DNA from 2 places in the Furfurilactobacillus rossiae genome. Region 2 is predicted to be linked to the other one. Evidence: riboswitches for the same ligand, from Rfam matches in the RefSeq annotation. Region 2 holds a riboswitch; the other holds the start of a gene.

Region 1 (11,965 bases), 1.1 Mb from region 2:
ACTACCTCCAATTTTTTCACAAAAAAACGCCACTCATCCCATCACAATTGGGACGAATGACGTTAATTCGCGGTACCACCCAAGTTCACCATTACTGATGCTCTCGAACATGCTAACGACTTTCGCCGTGCGGGATTAACCGCCCACTTTAACTGTTGCTGGAATGATCGCGATCCGGTTCTCATCAACCACCGGCTCTCTTAATCGCAATACTAAATGCAACTGTGTTTAATATCTGTTTATGTCTATTGACAGCTTATAGCAACTAAATCGTTGGTGCAACCCCATTAATGCAAATTAAGCAGTCGCTAATTGAAGTGTGCTCAATTTTGCATCAATTTGTGCAAGAACGGCATTTGCTGCATCTGGATCTTCAACAAAGTCATACTTATCACCATCGATCCGCATTTTAGGACCATGATCATAATTGTTATACCAAGCTGTATAACGATCGTTCAATTGTTTGTAGTATTCATACAATGAAGGATCGTTATCAATTTGCTCGTATTCACGACCACGTTTTTGAATTCTCTGTAACATGGTGTCAAACGAAATGTCGATGTGGATCAAAAGATCAGGGTTCTTTTCATGTGGTGCATCTGGCAATTCCTGCATCATGTTCTCTAATAAAGAGTCATAGATGTCAACTTCTGTTTCCGTTGAACGACCTAAGTCAGCATTCAAATGAAAAAGCAATGAATCTTCATAAATTGACCGATCCATAACACTTTCATCATCGGCAAAAGAAGCTTTGATAGAATCCATCCGCTTGTTTAAGAAGTAGATTTGAAGCAAAAATGCGTACTTTTTTGGGTCCTTGTAAAATAATGGCAGAATTGGATTATCTTCCACTGATTCATAAAAGGCCTGTGTATGTAAGTGACTTGCCAATAAATCAGTTAAGCTCGTTTTTCCTGCACCAATCGTTCCTGCTAAAACAATCATGTCTTTATCTCCCCTGATCTCTATCAACCGCACCACAATGCGTGGTCAACCGTGACAGAACGTGTTTATCCTTTAACTACCTACATATTGTATCACGCTCGTAGAATCTCGCCATATATTGTAGCTTACAAATTAAAACGTAATCTTTCTGTCATAACTGAATTTACGACCTCATTTTTTATCAAAACGAGCCATACTAACAAAGATAGCCTTTTCATATTGTGCCCGACCAAAATTAAATATATTTATTTGATGACATTTAGCTTTGAATATAATAAAAAACTCGCTGGTACAAATTTTTGTATTTGTACCAAGCGAGTTCTATTTGGTTTCATGGTTAATCAAGATAAAGCTGTTCAACTATTTATTCGAATCATTTTTAGGTGCTACCGATTCGTCATTCGTCAAATCGTGAACCGCCGAAGTTGCGCTTGTGGTCTTTTTGCCCGTTTGTGCAACCGTTTCAACCGTTGCACTGCTTTCAATATCACCTGAGGCAGCCGAAGCATCAGCAGCAGTGTAACTTTCACCATTTGTTTTTGGCGTCAAGTCAACCTTGTCCAGTGGAATGATATGAGTGCGGTGACGAATCTTGTAATAACCCCACAGGATCAAGAACAATGGCACACTCATGTACGTTACCAGAATAGCTTGCAAATCGAGTTGTGCAAACGACTTCAAGTTTTGGCCAACAATAACAACGATGCCCAGCACGAATGCCAAAATCGGGCCGAATGGGAACCACTTTGCATGGTAACGGAGTTCGCTTAACTGATGTCCCTGCTTAATGAAGGCGCGGCGGAAGCGGTAATGGCTAATCGCAATCCCCAACCAAGCAATGAACCCGGTCAGGCCAGAAGCAGCAACCAGGTACATATACAACTTAGGTCCAAAAATACTGGTCAAGAAAGTTAATAATCCAATAACTGTGGTTCCAACCAACGAAGCCATAGGAATCCCGCGCTTGTTCGTTTTACCAAAGAAGCTTGGTGCGTAGCCTTCGTTTGCCAAAGAATACAACATCCGCGTGGAAGCGTACATCCCCGAGTTAGCAGATGAAATAACAGACGTTAGGATAACCGCGTTCATCACACTAGCGGCTGCAGCTAACCCTGCCCGACGGAAGACCAGCGTAAATGGACTGATGGCAATGTCTGTGGCACTTGAGCCCAACAGATCCTTGCTTGTATAAGGAATGATGCAAGCAATAACAAAGATTGCCAAAATGTAGAATAACAGAATCCGCCAGAACACTTGGCGAATCGCCTTGGGAATACTCTTTTCAGGTGTTTCACTTTCACCGGCTTCAATCCCAATTAATTCAGTCCCTTGGAATGAGAAACCAGCTACGACGAACACGGAGAGCAATGCCGGCACACCGCCAACAAATGGGGCCTTTTTATAAGTTAAGTTTGAAAAACCAGTTGCGTGACCGCCCATGATACCAAAAATCGTTAAGGTCCCAATAACTAAGAAAATCAGGACCGTGACCACTTTGATAATGGACATCCAGTACTCTGTTTCACCAAACGAACGAACCGATAATGCGTTGATAGTGAAAATAATTGCTAATGCGATCATGCTAAAGATCCATGCCGGTACGTTTGGTAACCAAAATTGCATAACTAAGGCCGCCGTCGAAACATCCACGGCTAACGTAATCGCCCAGTTAAACCAGTAATTCCACCCCATCGCGAATCCCAAAGCGGGATCCACAAACTTGGTTGAATATGCGGCAAACGAACCAGTCAGCGGCATGTAAGTTGCCATCTCACCCAAACTGGTCATTAAGAAGTAGACCATGATCCCAATTGCCACATAAGCAACCAAAGCACCACCAGGGCCAGCTGCAGAAATTGCGGAACCGGATGCAACGAACAACCCTGTTCCAATACTGCCACCTAACGCAATCATTGATAAATGTCGCGTCTTCAATTCGCGGCGAACCGCGCGATTCTCATTTTCTGCCATATCGAGTTCCTCCCATTTTCTAAAGAGAAGCACTTGATGTAATCTGAATAAATAAAAGGCCGGTCTGTTTATCATGCACAAAGACACGCTAAACAAACCGACCGTCAAATTCATCCTGGTCAATCGTTAGATAGCGCTCCGTGGCGTTTTTATTTACCACGACAGTTCGTTGATTATTCACCAACGTCCCAACAAGATACTGATACAGCAGTAACTCATTTCGGCGACGCACCCTTTAACCAAGCGTTACAGAACCTGTACGTTCTCGACCTGGCGACTCATGATTGTCGCAACCTCTTCATTCGATATAAACAGAGTATAAAAAGAAGCCCCACAAATTGCAAGGCTTTCAGCGAAAATGAAAACGTATTCATCAAATCAATCACCCATTTACCCGAGAAAACGCTAATTTTCTCCATGGAGAAGTGCCTTTAGTTTGGCAGTAAAATTCGGATAGTTAACCGTACTTTCATTCCAATCAACAGTCGGGATAATTTGTGACTGAAAAATATGGACTAAAATCCGATGAACCGATGTTTCTTGTAATACATGTTTATACTGTTGATCTGCAGCAACAAAAATGTCTGTCAACACCTGCGTGCCACGGTTAGCCAGTGGTTCAACATCATCGAATACCCGATCAATCAAGCCATTGTTGGGATATGTTTGAATATCGCCCTCTGTCGCCACCACCGCATCCCAAACAGTAATTTGACGTGAATTACGCCCCAACGTAAATCCACCTTGATTACCAGACACGGATCTAACTAGACCAGCAACGACCAATTTGCGAATGATTTTTCGCATATATGTTTGTGAACCACCCAATCTAGTGTGAATGACTTCAGATGTGATGGGTACATTCGTATCTTGGGTTGCGAGTAACGCTAAAATACATGCGGCCTGCTCAAAGCCCCTCGTTAATTGCATAATTTCTTCCTAACCTAATTATCACGATAGAGATAACTTACCATTGCCATCATAGCATACCAAACAGTAATGATAAACGTAACTCAACCATTAACCTCGATCACATTTCACTGATGCAATGCAAAATCATTTGGTGTTAACCGAAAAAAGCGCTCTGTTTTTCCTGGCGCAAAAAAATCAGTTGCAGAATGCTGAATCTCATGATCAAATTGAAACCCAAATCGCTCAAAAATACGCGCCGAGCGTTCATTATCTGAAAAGTAAGATCCCCACACCGCTTGCAACCCTTGATCAAAGCCATATGTTAAGACCGCCATCACCGCCTCAGGCATATATCCGTGACCCCAAAAATGTTCGTTAAGCATGTAGCCAATATCTCTTTCACCGTGCACCAATGCGCCATCATGTCCTGTTCTACCGTATAGCCCAACAGTACCAATAATTTGGTCCTCTGTCTGACGGGCAACACCCCAAATCCAGCGTTGCCCTAATGTTTGGCGCATTAAAAAACGCGCTTCAAATTCGTTATGAACTGGTTGGAAACCCGCCGGCATCGCAACACGTGGATTACCGACAATTTGAGTGAAAGCCGATAAATCAGATTCTCGAATACTTCGTAGCTCTAAACGTGCCGTTTTTAATGCTATTGCCATCCTCATTACCTTCCAAATCAATTTTACCGTTACATCACGAATTAGTTGCACTCCGTCACCCTTGGGCTCTATCATAAACACGAGGTGAAAGTCATGCAAATTGTCAAAAAAATGTTAAACCAGCACAGTTATTATAAAGGTTTTATGCAAGATCGACCCGGTCAACAAGGTCAAACCACTTTTCCAACTATTGTAGTTGTTCCTGGTGGTTCGTACACTCATATTCCTGAAGCACAAGCCGAAAGTGTCGCCTTAGCCTTCTTTGCCAAGGGGTTCAATGCCGTCTACTTACGGTACTCCTTCGTCGGCGAAGTCACACCCCTACTACCAGCACCGATAGTTGAACTCGGTCAAACAATTAGTCAACTCAAGCAAAATCCTGATTTGCCAATCGACAATAACGCTGTTATTCCATTTGGGATGTCGGTGGGTGGTCACATTGTGGCACTCTACAATGATTACTGGTCCTCATCCTGGTTAAGTGAGGCCACCGGCGCTACCGCCAGTGTGTTGGAACCAGCCGGCGCCATCCTTGGTTATCCCGTCATCAGCCCAGTATTAGGCTTCCCCAAGGATGAAAAAACCATTGCCCAATGGACTGACGATCCAACTAAATATGCCGCTGAACAACACGTCACCGTGAAAAACAAGCCCGTTTTCGTTTGGGTTACCAATGAAGATCAAGCAGTTCCTGTAACAAACACACTATCGTACGTTCAGGAAAGTTATAATCACAATTTACCACTTGAACTCCATGTCTTTAACCACGGACCACACGGTTTGGCACTTGCCAACAACGTTACGGCGTGGAAACCCGGGACAGATTTACCACACGTGGCCCACTGGTTAACTTTGGCCATCGAATGGGTAAACGATTTACTCAGCAAATAAGTTGTCTTCACATTAAGTTAATAGCTTATTTTTGACAAGTTATTTACAAACAGTAAATACAATTTGCACCGCAAATAAACAGTAAAACGGACATTCAGATTTCCCCTTGAATGTCCGTTTTACTGTCTGAAACCGATTTTGCTTAATGTTAAATCGGTGAATCAATAAATAAGCACTACTTTTGTCCCTAATAAAGATGACATGACACAATACGAAATGATCAACTGAAATGAAATCGTAATCGGTCACACAATATTTTTAGTCTTCTACATTTTGATCTAACACAGCTACAAAGTGTTCAAAGTATTGACTCAACTGTGTGATTTCTGTGAGACTCATTTCTTCAAGGATTGCCGCGACTGTTTTCTTTTCGTGAACATCTAATTCTTTGATCACCCGTTTTCCCTTGAGTGTAAGGTGAATGAAATGCTGACGCCGATCACCCGGACTAACCTCAACTTCAATTAGACCAAATTGCAACAACGTCTTTATTTGTGTAGAAATAGCACCCTTGGTAATATGATTTTGTTTTGCCAACACATCTAAAGTAATTCGATCATTTTTTGCAATCTGATTAATCAAGGATAATCCACGCCAGCCAACACCAAGATTTTTTCCAATGCATTTTAAATGTTGCTCAACTTTGAGAAAATCACGTAGATAACTTTCCTCCATCATTTCAATTACAATTTGTGTAGCCGTCTGCTGTTTTGCCATATTTAAACTTCCTAATGATGTGTCTAGAGTGGTTTGCGTCTGTAAGCTAGTGCCTAAAAATTCATGCGATTCAAACATTACCTCAGCTCATTATTTTTGCTCAATTCACTCATCCCTAAATCAATGTAATCAACCCCACATAAACCTCTTCTTTTGAGAAACGAGGCTAAAGAGTTACGCAATATAAAGCGTTCTCTGCTTTAATCGGCAGCAAACATGTATGAGCCAATCATTTACGATGTATTAAGCAATAATGAGTTATTGTACTGTTTGTTTCAGTACCTAAAATATTACTTCTTGTGTGCGGTTATTTTTATCAAATATTTCAATCCCAACAAGATTGTTGACAACGTCTTAGTAGATTGCACCCTTTTTAACAGTTCCATATTTCGACTAGCCAATTCATTTGCAAACTTTGCAGTAGCGTCTGATTAAAGTTTTCTGTGCACCATTGTGAAAGTTTCACATATGCTGATTTGAAAGGCTTTTGGAGCTCTTTTTATAATTGGAATTATGAGTTAAAAATTAATGTTCAAAACACTAGCCTTTTGTAAGTAAACCGTGTAAAATGCTTTTTCGTGGTCGACAAAATGACCTTTTCATCAGGCAGTGACCAGCCAATGAAAAGTGTAACTGATGAGGAGTTACCCACCCATAATATGGTCACTGTCATGATTCCTCGTGAATCAACCTGGCTGTTTCTAAACAGCACATTGCGCGTGCCATAACACTGATAAGTCACTGAACGTAACGTTTACTGAATAGTCTCTGTTATGTCACCAATAAAAAGGAGCGAGTCTCATGACAACATCAACGCTTAACGTAACTCTACACTTCGCAGAAATGAACGACCTACCAGCAATTAAAGACATCATTACTGATGCCCGTGACTTCTTGGCAGAACAAGGAATCAACCAGTGGCAAGATGGTTATCCAGAAGACAGCGTCATCGCTGGCGATATTGATTGCGGCGAAACCGTTGCTTTAAAAGACGACGAAGGCACAATTCTAGCAATTGCTTCTCTCGTGAAGGGTATCGATCACCCATACGAAGCAATCACGGATGGCACATGGCGTGTAACTGGCACAGAAACAAATTACGTGTCTATTCACCGGGTTGCCATGGCAAAAGCATCTCGTGGTCATCACTTAACACATGATTTCTTTGATCTCATGTTGGAACAGATCCGTCTTGACCCAGAAGTTGAGAGCGTACGGATTGACACTCATCCGCAAAACTTCGGCATGCAACATGTGATCGAAACGAATGGTTTTTCATACATCGGTTTGGTGCCCGTCACGGGCGGCCAACCAGACGAACGGAATGTCGCTTATGACATGGTCTTGGACCGTTAATTGAATATTCATGAAAAAAGACAATCAGCAAAATTGCTGATTGTCTTTTTTCATTATTACCTATGCGGCGCCAACAACGTGAAACCTCATGAACCCCTCTCGTTTAGTAACTTCACACATTGTGGAAGCACAAATCTAGTTTGCCCCTACTCACCTCTTTTTAATGTTCTTCTAATGCAGTATACTGTTTGCATGCATATAAAAAGGAGTGATCCATTTGAGTACTGAAATTACACCTGATCAAATTCGCCGTTACGAAAACGAATTATCAGAACGCAAGGACGCCTCTGTTTTGGAACGAGCCGTTAAGAAGAACGGTATTCTAGCAACTGCCCAAGACGACATTGCTAACGTCAACATGACACCAATTTTCTCCATTGACTTGGATACTGGTCATGTTGCCAACCAGAAGCAAAGTGGTCGTTGTTGGATGTTTGCCGCACTAAACACTATGCGCCACGCTATGAAGGATACCTTCAACCTGCCTGGTGACTTTGAATTATCCCAAAACTACACCTACTTCTGGGACAAGTTCGAAAAGGCTAACTACTTTTACGAAAACGTCATCAATACAGCTGACAAACCATTAGATGACCGTAAAGTCGCCTTTTTGATGGAAACACCTCAACAAGACGGCGGCCAATGGGACATGATTTGCGCCATCATTGAAAAATATGGAGTCGTGCCACAATCTGCAATGCCAGAAACCTTTAACTCATCTGCTTCTGGTCAGATCAATAGTTTGTTAAACCTGAAGTTACGTAAAGATGCCGTTGAATTCCGTGAACTGGTCGCTAACAAGGCCAGCCGCGCAGAAATTGACGAAATGAAAGACCGTAAGTTACAAGAAGTCTATCGCATCCTGTCTTACAGTTTCGGTGAACCTGTCACTAAGTTTGATTTCGAATACCGTGACAGTAACAAGGAATACCATATTGATCGCGGTTTAACGCCTAAAACATTCTACGACAAGTATGTTAAGTGGGATCTGTCTCAATACGTTTCTATCATCAATGCGCCAACTGATGACAAGGAATATAACAAGACCTACACCGTTGAAATGTTAGGTAACGTAGTCGGTGGCCGTGAAGTTAAACATTTGAACGTTTCAATGGAAGACTTCAAACAAATGGCCATTGCACAATTACAAGCCGGCCAAAGTGTTTGGTTCGGTTGTGATGTTGGTCAAAGTTCTGACCGTAAGAACGGCATCATGGATACTAAGGTTTACGCTAAGGATGAATTATTCGACGTTGACTTCTCCATGAGCAAAGCTGAACGATTGGACTACGGCGAAAGTCTGATGACTCACGCCATGGTATTGACTGGTGTTGATCTTGTCGATGGCAAGCCAACTAAGTGGAAGGTTGAAAACTCTTGGGGCGATAAAGTTGGTGACAAAGGTTACTTTGTCATGAGCGATGCTTGGATGGATGAATATTGTTACCAAGTTGTTGTTAACAAGAACTTCATGCCTGAAAACCTGCAAAAGGCTCAGGAACAAGAACCTAAAATGTTACAGCCTTGGGATCCAATGGGTGCCTTAGCTTAATAAGTGCACATTTAGTGCATGATAAAAACTGTGAGTTAACGCTCACAGTTTTTTCTACCTCTAGTCAAGTATTAATATAGGTCTAGCAGTATTTATGTCTTTGAATTGATTTGAACTTAGGGATTCAAAACGGTTTCTTTGCGATTTGAACAGTTTGGAATACGATTTTTGAGTACACTAAATAGACCTTAGCCATTTTATTTTTTGAGTAAGGCTAGTACACTATAGACGTAATCAGAATGATTGGCGCTTGACGCCGTATATATACATCTGATTCGTAATCACGAGATGGTAAATCGTTCGTAACAGGCGACCCATCGCAGCGATGGCAATCCTCTTAGTCCCTGACTGAGGAGATTGTTTTTTTCTGCGTTGATAAAAGTCGTTAATATGATTCGGATGGTAGTGAGCGACCGTCGCGATATTACTGATTGTGCGAAATAGTAGCTTACGGGCAAATGTGTCACCACGCTTACTGATATGGTCAGCGGCCACGAATTCGCCGGATTCATAATGGCGTAAGTCAATGCCAATAAAGGCATTGAGCTTATTAGAGCTACTGAAACGCCGAATATCGCCCAGTTCACCGATTAATAACACAGTGGTTGTCTCCGCAAATCCAGGGATACTCATTAAAATATCAAACTCTGGAAGGGACTTAGCTAACGCTGTCATGGCTTTAATCAGCTGTTGTTTATGACGGGTTAGTTCGCTGACTCGTTTAGCGTGGTAGCGCGTCTGCGACACCGACGGTGCCTCAACGCGATCCGCTGGATACGATGCTTGTGCTAGATGGAGTAATTTCTTTGCGACCATGATCGCGCGATTTAGAGAAATATTCTTGGGAGTCGTTTCCATGATTATTTTTCCTAATCCGTCTGGACTGAGTTCTTCAAGCAGATCGGGGTGTGGATAACGCTGCACGATGTTCCAGTATTGTTCGCCATCCGGTCTACTAAGCAAAGATTCTATTTCCGGGAAAGTTAATTGTAAACTACGATGTAATCGATTCTTCTCACGAACGACATCTTCATTGAGTTGTTCATAGAAGTGACTATCGTCCATCAAGTCGTGGTAAACCGGCTTCTGGTAATATTCCAATCGACGCTTTATAACGAGCTGTGTTTGAGCTAAATGCAAAGCATCGTTATTGTCTGTCTTATTTGGCCGTAGGCTATCTAACTGCTTTTTGGCAGCCAATGGATTCAAACGCGTATAAGCATAATGATTATCTTCTAGAAATCGCTGTACCCGACGAGAGTATACACCTGTGGCTTCAAACACGATTTGCGGTTTTGCGTACTCTTTCATCTCTTTGAGTAAGTTTTGAAAGCCAAACCAGTTATTATCAATCTTGAATTGTTTAACGGTGACACCATCATTCACTATGGCTACTGCCGAAGTAGCCTTACTAACATCAAGACCAAATGCGACTGTCATTTGATTCACCATCTTTCTGAAGTTGTTCCACGTTAATATGATCAATTTAATTTTCAAAACACGACCTGAAGGCCAACAGACTAAGAACAAATTTGGATCATACCGGTGAAGTTGCCATTTTTTATTACGACGTCAAAGCGCCAAAAACTACCACGGCTTGTCAACTTCACCACCACTTTAACAGAAACTAAAAGTGGCGAGAAACGATTCCGTCGAATCATTTCTCGCCACTAAGGTTAGTCTGTTTTTATTTGCCATTTTCCACGGCCCTTTACTTTTTCTTTTCTAGCTTTTAAGCTCCCTTTATGTTGCATTCAATATGATTAATCATGTTCCAAAGTAATCGGAACGAACTAAACATCTTGTGTTCGAATGGAGTGATCGATATGTTAAAAGATTCTCGTGATTTAATTTCAGCAAAAGTTATTGTGGCACAATGCCCTACCCTTGTGGCCGAAACAGAAACTGGTCAAAAGTTTGAAGTGAACGTCACACGCCAACAAAAGCGTGATCCATTATTTTGGGCCACCATCGCTGACATTTTACGTGAAGGAATCTGGGTACCTGTTACCAAGACTTATCACCAACTCTGTGACAACGGTTGGCTAGTTAATCCATCCAATCGTTTAGTTCCAGCAGTCGCATCGGAAGGCATTTTCGACTACAATAATCAAAAGTAAACCAATGCCAAACTAAATTTACATTTTGATAAAACAAGTTTAACAACTAGGGAATTATTATCTTCGAGGGGGAGACAAATTATGCAACAACTTGCACGAGGCTTAATTGTTGAAGATGACCACACTGTGTCAGACAGCATCAAGGAACTGCTTACCGACGTGATTGCTTGTGACCAGGCATTTGACGGTGAAGACGGTGAATTCATGGCCACTCAGGGAATTTACGATCTCATCATTCTCGATTGGATGTTGCCACTGGAAAGTGGTCTGGATGTACTCAAGGCCATTCGCGAACAGCACTTAGATGTACCTGTTTTGTTTTTAACCGCCAAGGACGGTTTGGATGACAAAATTCGTGGCTTTAACTTAGGTGCAGATGACTATCTCACTAAGCCTTTCCATCGTGAAGAACTTCTGTTAAGGGTGCGAGCACTACTAAAACGTAGTGGTAGCTTTCTAAACGAAAATATTCTAACTATGGGTAGCATCAGTATCAATTTACAAAACCATGCCGTTACTGTTAATGACAACCCTGTGCAATTGAACGGCAAAGAATTCGATTTACTGGTGTACTTTATTCAGAATCAGGGAACGATTGTGACCAAAGATCAAATCTTTGATCGCCTCTGGGGATTTGATTCTGAAACATCCATTACAGTAGTCGAAGTTTACGTTTCAAACCTCAGAAAGAAACTCAAGCCAACCGGTGCGGACGCATACATCAAAACATTGCGTAACGCTGGTTACCTTGTGGGAGCAGAACAGTGAAAACGAAACAAGCACAACACGCCTTCGGCAAACAACAATGGTGGCTATTCGTCAGTGAACTC
Region 2 (11,965 bases):
ACCTGGTTCAACGTCAATGGAAACGCCATGCAGAATTTCACGACCCTTATCGTAACTGAAGTGGACATTATTTAGTGCGGCGCTGGTGGAGCCAGCAGGAATAATGGCGCCTTTTTCTGGTCTGATTTCTTCCGGTTCATCAAACATCTGGTTCAAACGTCGGGCACCCGTAACAGCTAATTGGAACATGCTGTAGAGTGTTGAAATTTGGGTGATTGGCTGATAGAACTGCTGCGAATATTGGACGAAGACAACGACCAAACCAAGGGCAGCGGCCCGGCTCATGCCTGAGTTCATTGTTATCCAACTACCGGCGAAGATAACAATCGCCGTGTTGACTAATGACATGCCTTGCATCAGTGGGAAGAGCATGCCTGAGTACGTTTGCGCCCGTGTTGTGGCCTTACGAACGTTTTCGTTGTGAGGCAGAAAACCGTCGATGGAATCCTGTTGCAGACCGTTAGTAATGTTGACCTTTTGACCGGCAATTTGTTCATTGATATACCCGTTCAATTTGCCGACTTCATCTTGCTGAATATCGGTATACTTGCGGGTACGGTTAATGAGAAAGGTAGCCAGGATGATAGCAACAGGGGCTGAGGCGATGGTGACCCATGCCATTTGCGCGTTCTGCTGGAACATAATAATCAAAATACCAATCATCAACGCGATGTTGGCCATGATTTCACCTAGAGCCTCATTAAGGGCATTGGAAATATTATCCAAATCACTGGTGAAACGGCTGAGAATGTCACCGTCTTGATGGGAATCGAAGAATCGGATCGTCATCCGTTGTAGTTTGCCAAACAAACCACGGCGCATGCGGTTCGTTGAGTAGCCCGTAATGTAGGTGATTGCGATGTTCATGACAAATGTTCCTAGGACACCGATGAAATAGAATAGGCCAAGCAGCCAAACAAAATGAACAAAATCACCTTTATTGCTGACGCCATGCATTAGGCCAAATACATATTTAGCCAGCGAGGTGTGAAGTGAACCCACAAGTTTGGACAACTAAATTAAGCTACTAACTGATTGGCAAGTTCTCGGTATTGTACTGGTGACTTGCCTTTTAGCTTGGTCCTGATTCTACGGTTATTATAAAACTCAATCCATTCAGTCATCGCTTGCGCGAGACTCTCTGGATTTTCGAAGTGTTCATCCATCATCTCTGCTTTCATGAGATGAAAGAATGATTCCATGGCGGCGTTATCTAAGCAAGTCGCCTTACGGGACATACTCTGAAAGGTATGATGAGTTTTAAGCGTTTTTTGCCACTGCTTATGTTGGTACTGAAATCCTTGATCTGTGTGTACCGTTGTTCGATAAGGAAGCTCAGGTAGTCCATCTAATGCTTCTTTTAGTGGCTTCAACGCAAACTCAAGAGTTGGATGTGCGCTAATGTTAAATGCCAAAATTTCACCCGAAAATAAATCCATGATGGGCTCTAAATAGATTCGTTCACTTTGACTCATCTGACCGTATCGAAATTCACTAACGTCGGCGACAAGTTTTTGATATGGTCGATCTGTCTTGAATCGCCGGTGTAACTTGTTTTTGGCGATTCTACCAACAACTCCTTTGTATGAGTTATATTTACGAGTTTGCTTATTAAAGGCCTGACATGTCCAGCCTTGTTCCTTCATAATTCGGAGGACGCGTTTGTGATTAACTTTAAATCCCTGTTCATGCATAACTAACGTTATGCGACGGTAACCGTATTTTTGAGTATACTTGGCATCTGTTTGGCGAATTTCATCAATGGCTTGGATAACCTGGTCATCATCATATTTTCGTCCCTGGCTGTGCTTAGTGTAATAGTACGTGCTACGTGGTATCTTAACGGCTTTGAGGATAAAACTAATCGACGTTTTGAAGACTCGCCTCAGATCATCAATTAAGGTCACGGTTTCGCGTGAGCTGATTTTTCGTGATCTAAGGCATCGAGTTTTTTTAGGAATTCATTCTCGATTCTTAACATCTTATTTTCTTGCTTGAGTTGCTTTAACTCATCTTTATCGTGGCGTGCTTGAATTTGTGCTGTTGTGGGTTTGGTTACTTTTTTATGCTTATGCTTAGCCATAGTCTTTGGATCTCCTCTCACTCTATTTAGGCCACTGAGTCCCTTTAAATCAAACTTTCTTTGCCATTTCCAGATAGTACTTGGTGAAGAGAGATTGAAGTGTAGTGCTGTTTCTGAAAGCGAAGCTTGGTGCTGTTGTTTCCAGTTTAATACTTCTATCTTGAACTCACTAGAGTATTCCAAGTTCATAGGTCTCGGTTTTAATCCTGCAATGCCAAAACGATTAAAGCGATGAACCCATAGGAGAATCGTTTCATTGTTGGCAATATGGTATTTTCTGGCCAATTGAATGGAACTAATACCCGTTAAATATTGTGTCACAATAGAAATTCGTAACTCTAAATTAAATTTAGTCATAATAAATCCCCCGAGATTGTTGTCCAATCTCGGGGGTTCACTTCAGTGACGGCCTTTCCCAGGTAAATAGGGGCCTTAACCTGAAAGTAGGTAGAAACGATGATAGCAATAATAACGATCGTAAAACTAATCTTATAACGTTTCAGATAATGATAGAAGAAACGCATTGAGCGACCAACGTCTGACATTAGGCTTCCCCCTTTCCCTTTTGAGTCTCATAAATTTCTTGATAGAAGTGGTTATTAGCAACTAATTCTTGATGGGTGCCTTCACCTACAAGTTTCCCGTTATCGAGGACTAAAATGCGGTTGGCGTTGATTACTGATGAAATTTTTTCTGCAATGACAAACGTAGTTGTGCCTTTTAGTTCATGGTTCAAAGCTTCCTGAACCAGCTTTTCTGACTCGGCATCTAGCGCAGATGTGGAGTCGTCCAGAATCAAAATCTTTGGCCGGCCAATCACGCCTCGCGTAATGGATAATCGTTGCTTTTGCCCACCAGAAAAGTTGCTGGAACGTTCCTCGATATTAGCATCGTAGCGATTTGGCAAACGGTCAATGAACTCAGCAGCTTGCGAAATCTTGCTGGCTCGATCCATATCAGCAATTGAGGCATTTTTGAGACCTTGCTGAAGATTATGCGCCACAGTACCGGAAAATAGGATGGCCCGTTGCAGTACAAAGGCGACTGTTTTACGTAGTGAACGTTCATTGACGTCTTTCAAGTTAACGCCGCCAACACTAACCGTACCGCTTTGCGGGTCAAACAAACGGGGGATGAGCTGAGCTAGGGTGGACTTACCAGCCCCAGTAGCACCAACGATGCCAATCATTTCGCCGGGTTTAACGTCAAACGAAATATCTGACAGAGTTGGTTGATCATCACCATCATAAGTGAAGGAAACGTGGTCAAATTTAACAGATCCGGTTAAGTCTTGCTCCGGCACATCCTTCTTATAAACGATGTCTGGCTCAGTGTTCATGATTTCGTTTAACCGGTTTAAGGACACCATTGCACGAGCGGAAAAGGTGAGCATCATACCACCATTAATAATGGCAAACATGATTTGCATCAGATAATTAATAAATGACGCAATGGCAGCAACGGCACCTGGATGTGTTTGGGCAATGTCGCCAGTGAAGTAGATGGCGGCAACCACTGCCATGTTCCCAATCAACATAAAGGCGGGAATCATTAATGAAAAGAGAATACCGACGCCAATATTTTGGTCGTTCAGTTTGTCAGAGACAGTATTGAATCGTTTTTGTTCATTGTTTTCTTGATTGAATGACTTAACCACGCGGACTCCAGTTAAGTTTTCCTTAGCCAGTTCGTTGACACGGTCGATTAAAGTCTGCATTAAACCAAAGCGGCGTCCCATTCGACCAAACGTACTAAGAACGACAAGCATAACAAGGACAATCTGAATCACGATGATCCACCAAAGCTGTGGCAGCGTGTTCAACGCGAGAATCAGCGCACCGACAAACATGATGGGAACTCGAATCAGCGCTTGGAGGACGGTCATAATTAGGTTTTGTACCTGATTGATATCGTTAGTTAACCGGACAACTAAACTGCCGGCTGAAAAACGTTCGATGTTACTAAAAGAAAATGCCTGAATTTTGCGATAGGCCATTTCCCGAATCGATGCGGCCATTCCCATGGCTACTTTAGCGGAGAAGATGGTGTTCAACACACCGGCAATCAAACCAACGAGCGCGATGACAATTAATGTGATCCCAATCGTTAGTATTTTATGATTATTGTTGGCGATGATGGCATTGATCACGTTTTGCAGCAATTTAGGTTGCCACAAACTGGCGGCAGCCATTACGGCCGCTGAAAAGACAGCCCAGAAGATCCCCCAGGCAAAGGGTTTTATGTTGGCGCGGATAATTTTCAAGGTTAATTAACCTTCTTTCTATGAACTATTGTTAATTTGATTTTTCGGTGATGGGCTTATGCTACCGGTTGTCAACATTGAAACTTCGCTGCGGGACCGGTTCAAGCCGGGAGTGCACCGTCTTTCACCTCGCCGCCAAGCCTCTGAGAACCGCGAGTCTTGGCGACCGTCCGTGCTGTAAATTCGAGAAGCCCATTCGAATTAACACCACTTTCACTGCTTCGTTTCAATGTTGACGCCCTTTCGCTCACATTCTGCATCAAATTAACGTTATCACTGTGTAGAATTGCGTGTGAGATAAATTACTATTCGGAGCTTTTATTGAAATGTGAGTGGAGGCAAACAGGGACAGAGTTTCGTGGTAGCAATACTTAGTGGGCGTACTTGGACCACTTAGTATTGCAGGGCGACTTCTGAGATCGGGTTATGAGCTCAGAATCGAGACCCAAGACCGTCTTGTGGGCTTGGGTCGGTCCCATGAAACGGCGTCCCTGTTTGCTGTAACGGTCAGTCTTGAAAGAACTAATTTTGTACTTCAATTTACACAGGTTTAATGTCGCCGATGAAGATAAATGGCGACAATGATAACGATGATGAGGAGCAGAATGATGGTACTCCGCGAATCATGCCCCAAAGCTTGTCGAAGCAAACGGAAATACCCAATCCCGTGAGGCAAAAAGACGCCTGAAATGGACCACATGTGTGTTGCCTCCTAAATTACTTTGTTTGACTTATTATACGCATTACAAAAATTATGAGAAAGCAATAAGTTGTTTGTGAGCAAATTTCCACAAAAAGGGGTCGCGTTGCTTCCTAAAGATGAGTAAGATGAAATTAGCATTTACGCGTATTGGAGGACCAATCCAGATGAACTGGGCACATTTTATTTTTGAAACAATTATCTATGTAAACGCGGTGTTGGCGTTCATTACCGTGTTTCGTGAACCGCGTGATATTTCAGCGACCTGGGCCTGGCTGCTGGTGCTGGTGTTCTTACCGATCATCGGTTTCATTGCTTACGCCTTTGTCGGTCGGCGATTGCCGAAGAATCGACTATTTCAAATTCAGGAACAAGAGCAGTCACAGCTTGATGAGCAGCTAGCGCTCCAGCGAGCGGAGTTGTCATCAGAGCGAAATGACGCGGATGATGTAACTGCCACCGCGTTAGGTACGGTCAATCTTTTTATCGAGTCAGATCAAGCCTTTTTAACTCGTAATAATCGAGTGCACATTATTTCTGATGGGAAAGTGCTGTTCCACCAGATGTTTGAAGACATCGAACGGGCTAAACAGAGTATCCATATCGAGTTTTATACGATCTATAATGACGACATTGGTAACGAGCTGTTGCGTTTGTTGATTCGTAAGGCGGAAGCTGGCGTGGCTGTGCGGGTGCTATACGATTCATGGGGTTCAATGGGTGTGCGGCCTAAATTCTATGATCCGTTGCGAGCCGCGGGTGGGGAGGCATATCCCTTCCTGCAAACGCGTAGTGCGTTAGTGGATTTTCGTTTGAACTTCCGTGATCACCGTAAGATTGTTGTGATTGATGGAGCCATTGGCTATACCGGTGGCTTTAACGTCGGCGATCAGTATCTTGGCCGTAAAGAAAAGTTTGGTTACTGGCGTGATACGCATCTTCGCATTGTTGGGGCAGGCGTTTACGGACTTCAGTCACGGTTTATTCGTGATTGGAACGCTACCAGTCGTACCAAACCGTTAAACGTTACCAACGATTTCTTCCATATCACCAAGGTGAAGGGTGAAACCAACATGCAGATTGTTTCATCTGGTCCCGATTCTGATAAAGAGCAGATTAAGATGGGCTACTTACGATTGATTAACTCAGCTCGTAAACGGCTGTGGATTCAGTCGCCATACTTAATTCCGGATGACTCCGTTCTAGATGCGCTTCGAGTCGCGGCCGGCAGTGGTGTAGATGTCCGCATTATGATTCCAAGCAAGCCAGATCATGCCTTTGTATACCGGGCAACCGAGTATTACGCAAAGCAGTTGTCTCGAAACGGCGTCAAAATTTTCAAGTATCGCAACGGTTTTATCCATTCTAAAACGATGGTCGTTGATGACGGGGTTGCCTCTGTTGGATCGGCGAACTTAGATTTCCGTAGTTTCAAACTAAACTTTGAGGTCAATGCCTTTCTGTATGATCCTAAAGTGACCGCGGAGTTGGCTAAGCTATTTGAAGCCGATATGCGCGTCAGTGAACTGACGACATATGAGACGTTTGCTCAACAATCGTATTGGCGTAAGTTCAAACAAACATTTTCACGCCTATTGTCACCAATTCTGTAGAGAATAAATATAAGGGATTGGTTTCGCAGCTAGATTGCGGAACCGGTCCCCTTTTTTGCAAGCTTAATGTTCATCTGCAGTTGGACGGACATCACCAAATGACCAATGTGGTAACTGGGACACGAATTGGTGGTAGGCGGTCTCTTCTTGAGTTGCGGCAACCTCTGCACTGGCAAGGTTGCCGGCGTGTAAGTCAGCTTCGCTCAAACGCAAATAGTCAGTGAAGGTCGCGTTGCCGATTAGGTCGATAGTGTACGCGGCGTTTTGGTGATGGACGCGCGTTTGAACCATGCCACCTGGATTATAGATGGTCAGGAGTTGGTCAAGCTGAGCGGCTGGATGAGTCAGTACCCAAATTAGCGATGTGGCCGACATGCCGGTACCACAGGCGTTTGTAAAACCAACGCCGCGCTCAAACGTCCGCACAAAGAGGGTAGTGTCATTGATTTCCCAACCAAAGCTGACATTGACGCCATCAGGAAACCACGGGTTTTGACCGTTTAATTGTTGCCCGAGTGTGCCCAAAAAGGCGGTTGTTAACGCATTGGGATGATTATGGTCTGTGAGACTAATCAAATGCGGGTTTGGCACGGCCACAGCGGAAAAGGTTGCCGATGAATTTGTTGAAAACGACAAGTTGTTCTCGTTTAGAAGTGGTGTTGTCGGGATTTGATGTAAACCAATCGAAGCAGCATCGAAACTGATGGGTTGAATGCTGACACTAAACGCGGGCACATCTGGCGCAAACGGAGTCACTTGATGAACTGGTAAATCAGCCGCATCTGTTTCAACTTGGAAGTCCGTTTGATGCGTTTGTTCTGCAAGATAGCGGCTGACGGTTCGTAAGCCGTTGCCACACATGCTTGCTTGGCTGCCGTCGCGATTGAATACCTGCATTCGGCCAATTGCGTTGGGATGACGACTGTCACTGACGACCAGGACGCCGTCTACTTTGCCCAGCCCTGCTGGTGCTGTGTCGTTGACTTGTTGCGCCAAATGACTGAGTTCAGCTGAGGTGAGGGCATGTTTAAGTTGTCGTTGATCAAGCAGGTAAAAACTATTTTCAGAACCATGAACCCGAATTAAATTAACCATGGGTAACCTCCTGTGCTGGTTGACGAAGTGGCAAACTAACTGGTTGATTAAAGAAGTCATTATAGATGAGGCGAACGGCGTCATCAGCCTGCGCTTCGCGAACACCAATCATGATGGAAATTCGTGACGCCCCTTGGTTGATCATTTGAACACCAATGTGGTGAGTGGCTAGCGGGTGCAAAATCCGGTCAATGACACCGACCTGATTGCGCATACCTTCACCAACCACCATCAAGATCGCGTAATCATCGATCCACTGCAGGCGGTCTGGTTGCAACGTTTCTTTGATATCTGCTAGCAAACGAGGGAGGACATCTGTCGGAATTTGATTGCGATCGAAGATGATCGTTAAATCGTCAATTCCTGAAGGCATGTGTTCGTAGCTAATGTGGTAGCGGAAGAGGATCTTGAGCAACTTTAATGTGAAGCCAACTTCCCGGTTCAACAGATACCGGTGCAGGTAGAGCGCTGCGAACCGTTTGGAACTGGCGACACCCGTGATTAATCGTTTAGGCTGTGACTGATTCGTTGGTACAATCAGTGTTCCTGGCGCACTGGGATGATTGGTATTCTTTACGCAAATGGGTACCTGACCTTCAATGGCAGGAATAATTGCCTCATCGTGAAACACTGAGAAACCGGCATATGAAAGCTCACGCATCTCAACGTAGCTCATCTTAGTGATTGGGGCTGGGTTAGCGACCACGTTGGGGTTCGCGGCGTAGATGGAGTCGACATCCGTAAAGTTCTCGTATTCAGTTGCATGCAAACCACGAGCAAGAATGGCACCTGTGATGTCTGAGCCACCACGGGAAAAGGTTGCAAGTTGACCGCTGGTTGTATAGGCAAAGAAACCAGGGACGACCCATAGTTTATCTTCCGCTAGCAGCTCCTGACGGGCCACGGCCAGGTGTGTGTATGTCTGGGCCAAAATGGTCGCGTTGTTTGGCTCCTGCGTGGCAATTAAGCCAAGTTCGTGTGGGTCAACGTAGCGAGCGGCTAATCCCTGCGTATTTAACACCAGCGCTAGTAACTGTGCGTTTAACTTTTCCCCATGGGCTTTAAACGCAGCCATTCTAAAGGCTGGGCCACGAAATGATGTCGTTGGTAGGGCCAAAATTTGATCTGCCAGTGGCTTAAATTGAGCTGCCGAAATATCAAACGCTGTTGCGATTTCTTGATATCGGTCGATGATTTGCTGGCCGATTGACTGCTGTGTTTTACCATGCGCACGTGCGTAATCAATCAGTAAATCGGTAACTTTTTCATCGTTCTCATTTCGTTTGCCGGGTGCTGAAACGACCACCACGCGGCGTTGCCTATCCATTTGTAAAATCTGTATGACGTCGTTAAAATGCGTCGCATCTGCCAAAGAACTGCCACCAAACTTAATTACTTTCATCGATCCTAACCTCGCTTACCACGGTCGTTTTTCCAAACTGACCATTGTTTTGATGTTAGAAGGGGAATCGACACTGAAATCATTCACACCCACGATTACATTTAAAAAGCGCACCCAATGACTTTGTTTAACGAGGTCATTGGGTGCGCTTAGTCTAATCGAACGTAATCGATATAGTACCGGTTATGTATGGTCGTAGATAGCGCCCCGCAACTTTTTTGTTAGTTGCGACAGTCCTTGGGCTGTTAACCCAAGTCCCAACCCTAACTGAGACGAGTCAGTCAAAGTTTCGGCGAATCATCCTTTCACTAAGCGTCGTTAACCTCGTCGATTTCCTCTTAGTTACTTTTAATCTTCGCAACCTCTTCTATGATTACTGGCAATTATAGCGAATTAGTTTTCAATTACAATAGCTAAATGAAAATAAATGTAAACGCGTTGGTACAGCGTTTTACTTGGAAATATAAAATTCAAATGGGGACTTGACGGGTTATGAAAAGAGCGATATGCTCATTAAAATTAAATGTGAAAAGAGGTTGCAACCAACAAGAGTAATCAGCGGAGTCGGGTCACGACATAGAAACTGATGAAAGGGGCGGTTGCCGAAGCTGGACGATTGACCATCGCTTTGGCTGGGATGTTGATGAACAATCAGCAAACTGTCGTGATGAAAAATTCATCGCGGGGCGCTTACGACATTCAGAAACGAAATGAATTTATTTTCGGGACTCTTTTGCGTACGCACCTATGCAAATGAGCCCCTTTTTCGTGCTATGTGTCTGTGCTTTCGGTTGTCAATGTTGACGCCTTTCAGTTTACCTTGCAAAGATGATCGCCGTATAGGCAAAGCGCATAACCGTTTGAACAGACACATAACTTCTAAAAACTAAAAGGAGCAAAAAAATGACAACAACAGTTGAGTCAACGACAAATCATTTAATGATCGGCGGTATGGATACCGTCAAACTGGCAGAGCAGTTTGGCACACCGCTGGTTGCTTACGATACGCAGGATATCGTTCGCCAGGTGAAGGCCTTTCAACAGACGTTTGCTAACCATCGAATTGATGGCATCGTGAGTTACGCGTCGAAAGCCTTCTGCGTGAAGGGAATCTATCAGCTGTTGGCGCCACTTGGCGTACATGCGGACGTTGTGTCAGCAGGCGAAATGGCAACGGCGTTTGCGGCCGGCTTTCCAGCATCTCGACTGAGTTTTCACGGGAATAATAAGTCTGTGGATGAACTGACAATGGCACTGGATCATCATCTTGGCACGATTATTGTTGATAATTTTGTTGAGCTTCATTTATTACAACGTTTGCTACAAGAACGGGGCGCAACCATTGCGATTCAAATTCGAGTGACCCCCGGCGTTAGTGCCCATACACATCAGTACATTCAAACGGGTCAGGTCGATAGCAAGTTTGGTTTCGACATTGGTTCTGGTCAAGCGGATCAAGCGCTGACAGAAGCCTTAGCGGATGACCATCTAGAGGTTCGTGGCGTTCATGCACATATTGGATCGCAAATCTTTGAGAGTACCGGCTTTGTAATGGCAGCCGAGAAACTGATTGAATTGCTGACCCATTGGCATGATGCGTTTGGCTATTCCGCCCAGGTGCTAAATATAGGCGGCGGGTTCGGCATTAAATATGTGGAAGGTGACGATCCACAATCACCGGAGGACCAGCTTGATACTGTGTTGACGACGATTGAGGCTAGGTTAGGCAATCATCATCTAGAAATGCCGGAGATTTGGATTGAACCTGGCCGGTCGTTAGTTGGTCCGGCAGGAATCAATTTATATCGGGTTGGCGCAAACAAACGTGTCCCCGGTTTGTTACCATACGTGGCCGTTGATGGCGGCATGGGGGATAACATTCGACCAGCGTTGTATCAGGCGGCATACGAGCCGGTATTGGCTAATCATGTTGAAGATTCTTCTAAAGAAACCATCCATATTGTCGGTAAATATTGTGAGTCCGGCGACATTCTAGTAAATGAAGCGACGTTGCCCGTTACGAAAACAGGCGATGTGATTGCACTCTTAGCCACCGGTGCATACGGTTACTCGATGGCCAGCAACTACAATCGTAATCCACGTCCAGCCGTCATTTTTATCAATCACAAACAAGCCAGCGTCGTCGTCCGACGCGAAACTATCCGCGACATGCTCGCATTAGATGAGGATTTTAAGAAGAGTGCCACCGAAGCCCTGGGAGAAGTTGAGCAATAACGTGGAAGGCGTAGCATTCGGTGGGCTGCCGGATGAAACGCCTTTCAGGTTATGCGCAGGCTTCTGGGCGACAGGTGCACGTTTAGGAAGAGTGATGCCTAACTTCGGTTGAATCCGAGCAATAAGAAACGAGACGGAGTATTCGGTGATTTTCCGAATGCTTTGGCTTGTAGCCTATGCACAGGATTCAGAGGTTAGGTGCACGTTTAAAAGAGTGCCGCCGAAGCTCGGTAAGTCAATCATTGAGGAGGATTCACATGGCAGAATTAGATGCGACACAAATCATTCATACGATAGCGACCGCTAAGAAACAAACGCCGGTCAAGGTCACTGTTAGTGGCGATCACTTACGTCAACTGACGATTCCAGATGGCATTGAAGCGTTTATGGAAGATCATACTGGTACGTTGTTTGGCAGCTGGCCGGTAGTAAAACCATTTCTTGAAGTACACCAAGATGTGATTGCGCAAACGCATGTGGAAACTAATGCCACTAATTCAGCGGTTCCGTTATTAGATGCACGTGAAATTAACGCCCGCATTGAACCGGGTGCCATCATTCGTGATCAGGTGGT

The links. A riboswitch is a leader RNA that binds a small molecule or an ion and turns the genes downstream of it on or off. The one in region 2 is predicted to bind lysine.
Region 1: linked by a shared signal. The riboswitch ahead of LROSL1_RS04090 (amino acid permease) and the one ahead of LROSL1_RS12240 (aspartate kinase) in region 2 are both predicted to bind lysine.

What each region holds. Positions count from the first base shown of each region.
Region 1 is NZ_CP040586.1:870,947-882,911, reverse strand. It holds gene LROSL1_RS04095 (deoxynucleoside kinase) at 298-945, opposite strand; gene LROSL1_RS04090 (amino acid permease) at 1,306-2,916, opposite strand; lysine riboswitch at 3,040-3,223, opposite strand; gene LROSL1_RS04085 (Rrf2 family transcriptional regulator) at 3,322-3,846, opposite strand; gene LROSL1_RS04080 (GNAT family N-acetyltransferase) at 3,954-4,499, opposite strand; gene LROSL1_RS04075 (lp_1002 family arylesterase) at 4,593-5,390, shown strand; gene LROSL1_RS04070 (MarR family winged helix-turn-helix transcriptional regulator) at 5,649-6,107, opposite strand; gene LROSL1_RS04065 (hypothetical protein) at 6,698-6,835, shown strand; gene LROSL1_RS04060 (GNAT family N-acetyltransferase) at 6,909-7,463, shown strand; gene LROSL1_RS04055 (C1 family peptidase) at 7,693-9,015, shown strand; gene LROSL1_RS04050 (IS110 family RNA-guided transposase) at 9,250-10,455, opposite strand; gene LROSL1_RS04045 (hypothetical protein) at 10,842-11,135, shown strand; gene LROSL1_RS04040 (response regulator transcription factor) at 11,217-11,903, shown strand; gene LROSL1_RS04035 (sensor histidine kinase) at 11,900-11,965, shown strand, end outside.
Region 2 is NZ_CP040586.1:2,536,669-2,548,633, reverse strand. It holds partial or broken gene LROSL1_RS12275 (ABC transporter ATP-binding protein) at 1-1,008, opposite strand, end outside; gene LROSL1_RS12270 (IS3 family transposase) at 1,020-1,907, opposite strand; gene LROSL1_RS12265 (helix-turn-helix domain-containing protein) at 1,904-2,440, opposite strand; gene LROSL1_RS12260 (ABC transporter ATP-binding protein) at 2,628-4,346, opposite strand; gene LROSL1_RS12255 (hypothetical protein) at 4,897-5,046, opposite strand; gene cls (cardiolipin synthase) at 5,214-6,659, shown strand; gene dapF (diaminopimelate epimerase) at 6,723-7,754, opposite strand; gene LROSL1_RS12240 (aspartate kinase) at 7,747-9,156, opposite strand; lysine riboswitch at 9,348-9,531, opposite strand; lysine riboswitch at 9,679-9,856, shown strand; gene lysA (diaminopimelate decarboxylase) at 10,060-11,391, shown strand; gene dapD (2,3,4,5-tetrahydropyridine-2,6-dicarboxylate N-acetyltransferase) at 11,649-11,965, shown strand, end outside.